3 regions of the Pedococcus sp. P5_B7 genome follow, and region 3 is predicted to be linked to each of the others. Evidence: riboswitches for the same ligand, from Rfam matches in the RefSeq annotation. Region 3 holds a riboswitch; each other region holds the start of a gene.
The links. Region 3 has a riboswitch for S-adenosylmethionine ahead of metX (homoserine O-acetyltransferase MetX). Riboswitches for the same ligand answer to the same signal wherever they lie in the genome.

Region 1 (2,257 bases), on a different contig from region 3:
CGTCGATGGCGGCCAGGCCGTCGAGCAGCCGGCGCCCGAGGGCCGCCTCGTGGGCCTCGATCGCCTCGGCGTGGGAGCGCAGGCTGTGGCAGGCCGCGGCGAGGGCGACGGCGCCGATGACGTTCGGGCTGCCGGCCTCGTGGCGGGCCGCGCCGTCCTGCCACACGACCCCGCGGGTGGTGACTGCCTTGGTGGCCCCGCCCCCGGCGAGGTACGGCGCGGCCGCGTCGAGCCAGTCGACCCGTCCGGCCAGCACCCCGGCGCCGAACGGCGCGTAGAGCTTGTGACCCGACAGCACCACGTAGTCGACCCCGAGGTCGTCGAGGTCGACCGGGCGGTGCGGTGCGTACTGCGCTGCGTCGAGGACGACGCGGGCACCGCCCCGACGCGCGATCGCCGCGAGCTCGCGGATCGGCCAGATCTCGCCGGTGACGTTGGAGGCGCCGGCGAGCACGACCAGCTTGTGGCGGCCCGGGTGCTCACGCAGCGCCGTCCGCAGCAGCACCGCGGCGTCACCGACGCTGCCGGGCACCGGGAGGCGGTGGGTCCGACGGGGTGACCACGGCAGGAGGGCCGCGTGGTGCTCGGTCTCGAAGACGAACACCTGGGTGTCGCGGGGGAGGCAACGGGCCAGCAGGTTGAAGGAGTCGGTGCTGTTGCGGGTGAAGACGACCTCGTCGCCCTCGCGCGCCCCGACGAACGCGCGCACCTCGGCCCGGGCCTGCTCGTACCAGGAGGAGGTCACGCGGGAGGCCCAGCCGTTGCCGCGGTGCACCGAGGAGTACGTGCGCAGCGCGCTGTCGACGGCGGCCTTGACGCTCACCAGGGCCGGGGTCGAGGCGGCGTGGTCGAAGTTGGCGTAGTCGACCGTGCCCTCGAGGGTCGGCACGGGCAGCGACTCGGAGACCACGGCAGGAAGCGGTCCGACCTCGCCCCAGGTGTGCGCGTCCGGGACGGGGCGCAGGTGGGTGCGGGCGTGGGCGAGGGGCGCGCTCCGGCGGAAGGCGGGTGGCGGGGTGCTCGCGATCGACATGGGTAGTGCTCCTGGTCCGGGTGGGACCCGAACGTGCTCCCGGGTCCGCGCTTGCCGGCTGCGGGTGCAGACGGCCCGGTCGTCACCCGGAGCACCCCACCGCGGAGGAGGGTTGCTGGTCAGCAAGCCGGGGCTTCGCGCTGACACTCATGACCTGGTGTCGAGAGTAGGGCGTCGAGCACGGGGCGATCCAGCCCGTGGGCAGAGCTTCCCGTCATCTGAGACGTGGACCGCGAGGACTCGAGCGGTCTGCGACGTGGCCTGGCGGGGGGTCGGCAGAGCCGGGTCCCGCGACCGGTTCCCCCTCGATGCGCGCCTGCGCCGACGACCACTGCTGGTCGTCGGCGCAGGCCCCGCCAGACGCAAGGCCGAGCGTGTCACCTGGGGTCGCCTCTTGGTAAGGGGAAAGGGCCTCGGGCGACCCAATCGCGACCAGATGTCGACCGTTCGGATGAGGGACGGTGGGGGCAGATTGCCCCCCGGTGATACGCGTGTGACGCGTGTTTCCGGTGTGACCTTCGCGTAGCCTGCGGAGCATGGCGACACGTCCGTCCACCTCAGCACGATCAGCAGCAGGGTCGCGCTCGTCCGGGAGCCGGGGCACCGCAACACGCCCCGCCAACCGCAAGAGCAGCACACCCCGCAAGACCTCCGCCCGTGGCAAGACCAAGGGGGGAGGGCTGCCGCTGCCCCTTCGCGCGGTCCGGGGCACCTGGATGGGCATGGCGCACGTGGCCGGTGGCGCCGTGCGCCGGGTCGGCACCAGCGCCCGTGAGCTCGAGCCCGAGCACCGCCGTGACGGGCTCGGCTTCTTCCTCATCGGACTGTCGATCCTCGTGGCCGCCCGTGAGTGGTGGGCCTTCGACGGCGCCCTCGGTGACATCGTGCACGCCGTCGTCGCAGGCACCTTCGGAGTCGTGGCGTATGCCGTGCCACTCGCCCTGCTCTTCCTGGGCATCCGCTTCCTGCGCGCGCCGCAGGAGGACTCGGCCAACTCCCGCATCGGGGTGGGCCTGGGTGCCCTCGCGTTCGCGGCCTCCGGGTTGGCCCACGTCGCCGCGGGCATCCCGACCCCGCCCCAGGGCGCCGAGGGCATGCGGGACGGTGGCGGGATCATCGGGTTCCTGGCCTCGAGCCCGCTCGAGGCCGCGGTGTCGGTCTACGGCACCGTGCCGATCCTGCTGATGCTGGGCTTCTTCGGCCTGCTGGTGATGACCGCGACCC
Region 2 (2,257 bases), on a different contig from region 3:
CAGCCCACCCGTGGCGATGGCGTGGTCCTGGAGCACCCCGGAGAGCGTGCCCACGTCGACCTGCCCGCGACGGACGGCCAGCTCGGTGTCGTTCGGCGGCAGCGGCACGAGCTGGACGCGGTCGATCTCCCGTGGCGTCAGCCCGTTCTTCTTGAGGTAGGTGTCGATCACGGCCTCGGCGTGCGCGCCGAGGGTGTTGACCGCGATCTTCTTGCCGATCAGGTCCCGCGGGGTCCGGATCGGGCTGTCCTCCTTGACGTAGAAGCCGTTGAAGGACTTGGCGTCCTCGCCGTAGTAGTTGACGACTGCCTTGACCGGCGCACCGGCCTTGATCAGCTTGACCACCGCACCGGAGAAGGCGCCGCCCACGTCGGTCTGGCCGGTGGCCGCCGACTGGATGTCCTGGGGACCGCTGGTCGTGTTGCCGACCCACCTGAGCTTCACCGTCGGGAAGTACCCAAGGTCGGCCGCGAGCTCGGGCAGCCCGACCAGGTTGGCCGAGCCCTGGTAGCGGATCGTCACCGGCCCCTTGCCGTCCGTGCTGGCCTCGCTCGAGGGGAGGGCGCAACCGCCGACGAGGCCGAGGGGGAGCAGCGTGGATACCGCCGCCACGAGGGGACGACGCCGTGATGGACGAGTCGTGGCGCGCATCAGGCCACCGCCTCACGCGGCTCGGCACCCGCGGACACGAGCGAACGGCCCGCGACCGTGTCGAGGAAGACGGCGGTCACCTCGCGAAGAGGACGGTGGGCCACCTCGTCGATGAGCACCTCTCCGCCCTCCACCAAGGTGATGTGGTCCGCGAGGACAAACCAGCCGGGGGTGATGCTGCTCGGAGCGAGGCTGGCCAGCACCGGGCGCAGGGCGTAGTCGACGACGAGCACATGAGCCGGGGTGCCGCCGGTCGCCACGGGCAGGACGACCTTGCCGCGCAGGGCGAACTGCGGGAGGAGGTCGAGGAAGGTCTTGAGCAGACCACCGTAGGCCGCCTTGTACACCGGGGTCGAGACCACGACTGCGTCGGCGGCCTCGAGGGCCGCGACTGCCCGGGCGATGTCAGGGTCGTGGGCGTTGCCGCGAAGGAGCGGCTCGGCAGGCAGGTCACGCAGGACGACTGGGACCACGACGTGGCCGGCTCGCTGCAGCTGGCGGGCGATGTCAGCGAGCACGGCATCGGTCTTGGACGTTCGGTTGGGACTGCTGGAGATGGTGGCTATGACAGCCATGGGAAGGTCCTTTCGGGCAGGGGGCAGCACCGTCCCTGCGTCTGGACGCGCAGAGCGGTTGTGGGAGAACAGGATTCGTCAGCGACCGTCGTCTGGTTGCGACGACGGGCTAAGGGAGTCGAGGGGACGCGTCAGGGGTGACAGAGCGCGCTGGAGACCCTGAGCAGGTCGACGTGCCTGCGCAGGACACGGTGGCACGAGCGATCGGCTCGGTGCCTGGATCCGTTGTCCTTCATGGGTTTCCGTCCTCGTGGAGGCCCGAGAGCCTTGCGCTTGCGACAGTCGTGCGACTGTCGCCAGGTCCTCACCCGGAGCACCCCGCCGCGAGTGGGAGGGTTGCCGTCCAGCAAGCCGGGGCTGTGCGCTGGAACTCGTGACCTGGGATGAAGGTAGCCGTTCAGGTATTACCTATCAAATCAGTAGGATATGGCTCTCGCATGCTGGGACGGAGAAGGGCGCCCACGCACGAAATCCCGTGCGTGGACGCCCTTTTCAAGCCTCGCTGGCTCAGTCGGTGCTGATCTCGATGGCGATCTTGCCGCGCACGTGACCGGTCTGGCTCAGCTCGAACGCCTTGGTCGCGTCGGCCAGCTGGAACACCTCCGCCACGGGCACGGTCAGCTTGCCGTCGTCGGCGAGGTCGCCCAGAGCGGTCAGGTCCTCCGCGTTGGGACGCACCCAGGCAGAGATGCCACCGGCCTCGGCCACCGTCCCGTCGGCGATGGACCCGTGTCGGCCACCGTCCTTGAGGACAGCGCGAGTGGTCTCCAGCACGCCACCGACGAAGTCGGCCACGACGTCGACGCCGTCGGGCGCGAGCTCGCGCACGCGCTCGGCCAGCCCCTCGGCATACGACACCGGCTCGACACCCAGCCCGCGCAGGAACTCGTGGTTGCCCTCGGAGGCGGTGCCGATCACGCGCGCGCCGAGCGCACGGGCGATCTGCACGGCGAAGAGCCCGACCCCGCCGGCGGCGGCGTGGACCAGTACGGTCTCGCCTTCCTTGAGCCCCAACCGCGCCAGCAGCTGGT
Region 3 (2,257 bases):
CATATCCCACAACGATGGCCACGGGGGACCTCCTACGGTCTGTTCATCGGCCCAGGGTTGGCCGGGGCGGTATTGACCGGAGCCTCGTTGCTCCGACCATGGTGCCCGTGCGGCCGCAGCCGCTGCGCCGACCGTACCGGAAATCCCCCGGTCAGGCAGGCGCAGCCAGCACCTTCGCCACGATCGCGCCGACCTGCTCGATCTCGATGAGGAACCCGTCGTGGCCGTAGTCGGAGTGGACCGTGTGGAGCGCCGTCCCGGGGACCGCGTCGGCGAGCTCGTGCGACAGCCTCGGGGGGTAGAGCCGGTCCGAGTCGACGGCCACCACCACGAGGTCGGCGGTGACCCGCTCGAGCGCTGCCGCCACTCCCCCACGACCGCGACCCACGTCGTGCGAGTTCATCGCCTCGGTGAGGACCACGTAGGAGTTCGCGTCGAAGCGCCCGGCCAGCTTCCCGGCATGGTGGTCGAGGTAGGACTCGACGGCATACCGACCGCGGCCACCCAACGGGTCCTCGGACTGCTGCGGCTCGCGACCGAAGCGCTCGTGCAGCTCGAGCTCGCTGCGGTAGGTGACGTGCGCGATCCGCCGCGCGATCCCCAGCCCGGTCTCGGGTCCGGTGCCGCGCTCGTAGTAGTCACCGCCGTGGAAGTGCGCGTCGGAGCGGATGGCCAGCAGCTGCGCCTGGCACCAGCCGATCTGCTCCGCGGTGGCGTATGCCGTGCTGGCCAGCACGATCGCCGTGCCGATCCGGTCGGGGTGCGTGACCGCCCACTCGATCGCCCGCATGCCACCCATCGAGCCACCGAGCACGGTGTGCCAGCGGTCGACTCCGAGGGCGTCGGCGAGCAGGGCCTCGGTCTGCACCTGGTCGCGCACCGTGATGAACGGGAACCGGCTAGCCCACGGCCTGCCGTCGGGCGCGGGGCTCGAGGGCCCGGTGCTGCCCTGGCAACCACCCAGCACGTTGGCGGCCACGACGAAGTAGCGGTCGGAGTCGAGCGGCTTGCCCGGCCCGACGAGGCCGTCCCACCACCCGGGCGTCGGGTGACCGGGCCCGGTCGGCCCGTCGACATGGCTGTCTCCGGTCAGTGCGTGCTCCACGAGCACCGCGTTGTCGCCGGCGGCGTTCAGCTCGCCCCAGGTCTCGTAGGCCACCCGGACCGCGGGCAGCACCCCTCCGCGCTCGAGCTCGACGGCGCCGAGGTCGACGAACTGGCGGCGACCGACCGGGTCGCCGTCCCGCCAGGCCCCGGAAGTGGCCCGTGGTGGGGAGGTCGTGGTCATCGAAACTGCTCCTGTGGCGCTCGCGCTTGCCGCCCAGGTGAGGGTCGGCCGGGTCTTCACCCGGGGCACCCCACCGCGAGGAGGGTTGCCGCCCAGCAAGCCGGGGCTTGGCGCTGGGACTCATAACCTGCCGCTCATCATACGAGCCGGCCCTCCCCCTGTCCGCTGCGTCCGCTGCGTGGACGTGGTCGCCGTCGTCCACCACGGCTCGGTCACTCACCCCGCCCACGCGTCCTCCCGAGGTCCCGCCCCGCGGCCCGGACGAACCCCGAGATCGAGCATCCGCTCGAGCAGCAGGGCCAGCCGGTAGCCGGGCGAGGCCCCCAGGGCACGCTCCAGACAGGTCCTCGCGAAGGCGCCGTCGCCGAGCCACCACGCGAGGTTGGCCAGCACCGTCAGAGCGGCGGCGGCGTGCTCGTCGGGCACGGCCCTGACCAGGTGCTGCAGCCGGACCAGATGTCGCCTCCCGGCCAGCGTCTCGTCGTGACCGGGGCGGGGCAGGCAGGTGTGGACGGCGTCCACGACGTCGGGCGACAGGCAGTCCCGGGGCAGGGATCCCGGGCACAGCCACGCCACCAGTCCGTCGCGGAGCCCGAGGTCCCGGAGGCTGTCGACGAGCAGCGCGACCTGGTCGGGACGCAACGTCTCGACGATCGGCTCGTCATCCCCTGCGCCCGTGAGCCCCAGCGCAACGGCCCAGACCGACAACGCCTCGAACCGGTGGGCCGCCCGCCCCAGACCACCCGTGCCGGTGCGCTCCTTTCTGGCGGTGCGCTCGGCCCTGCCTGCGCTCTCGGCCCTCCCTGCGCTCTCGGCCCGGGCGGCGCGTTCGGCCAGGGCAGCCGCCACGGGGGCGGTGCGCGCCGGGTCGGCAGCCACGAGTGCCGCGAGCGCTCCCCGACCGGGCAGGGGTGAGACGCCGATCCCGACGAACTCCGCCACCGCCGGCGTGTCGGCCGGCGTGGGGAT

Region 1: linked by a shared signal. The riboswitch ahead of ACXJKD_RS16545 (aminotransferase class V-fold PLP-dependent enzyme) and the one ahead of metX (homoserine O-acetyltransferase MetX) in region 3 are both predicted to bind S-adenosylmethionine.
Region 2: linked by a shared signal. The riboswitch ahead of ssuE (NADPH-dependent FMN reductase) and the one ahead of metX (homoserine O-acetyltransferase MetX) in region 3 are both predicted to bind S-adenosylmethionine.

The regions. Positions count from the first base shown of each region.
Region 1 is NZ_JBFULM010000007.1:113,659-115,915, forward strand. It holds gene ACXJKD_RS16545 (aminotransferase class V-fold PLP-dependent enzyme) at 1-1,033, opposite strand, end outside; SAM riboswitch class IV at 1,076-1,188, opposite strand; gene ACXJKD_RS16550 (DNA translocase FtsK 4TM domain-containing protein) at 1,570-2,257, shown strand, end outside.
Region 2 is NZ_JBFULM010000009.1:89,437-91,693, reverse strand. It holds gene ACXJKD_RS19290 (ABC transporter substrate-binding protein) at 1-651, opposite strand, end outside; gene ssuE (NADPH-dependent FMN reductase) at 651-1,226, opposite strand; SAM riboswitch class IV at 1,491-1,605, opposite strand; gene ACXJKD_RS19280 (NADP-dependent oxidoreductase) at 1,734-2,257, opposite strand, start outside.
Region 3 is NZ_JBFULM010000002.1:210,760-213,016, forward strand. It holds gene ACXJKD_RS03800 (universal stress protein) at 1-22, opposite strand, end outside; gene metX (homoserine O-acetyltransferase MetX) at 152-1,288, opposite strand; SAM riboswitch class IV at 1,306-1,416, opposite strand; gene ACXJKD_RS03810 (DUF4192 domain-containing protein) at 1,505-2,257, opposite strand, start outside.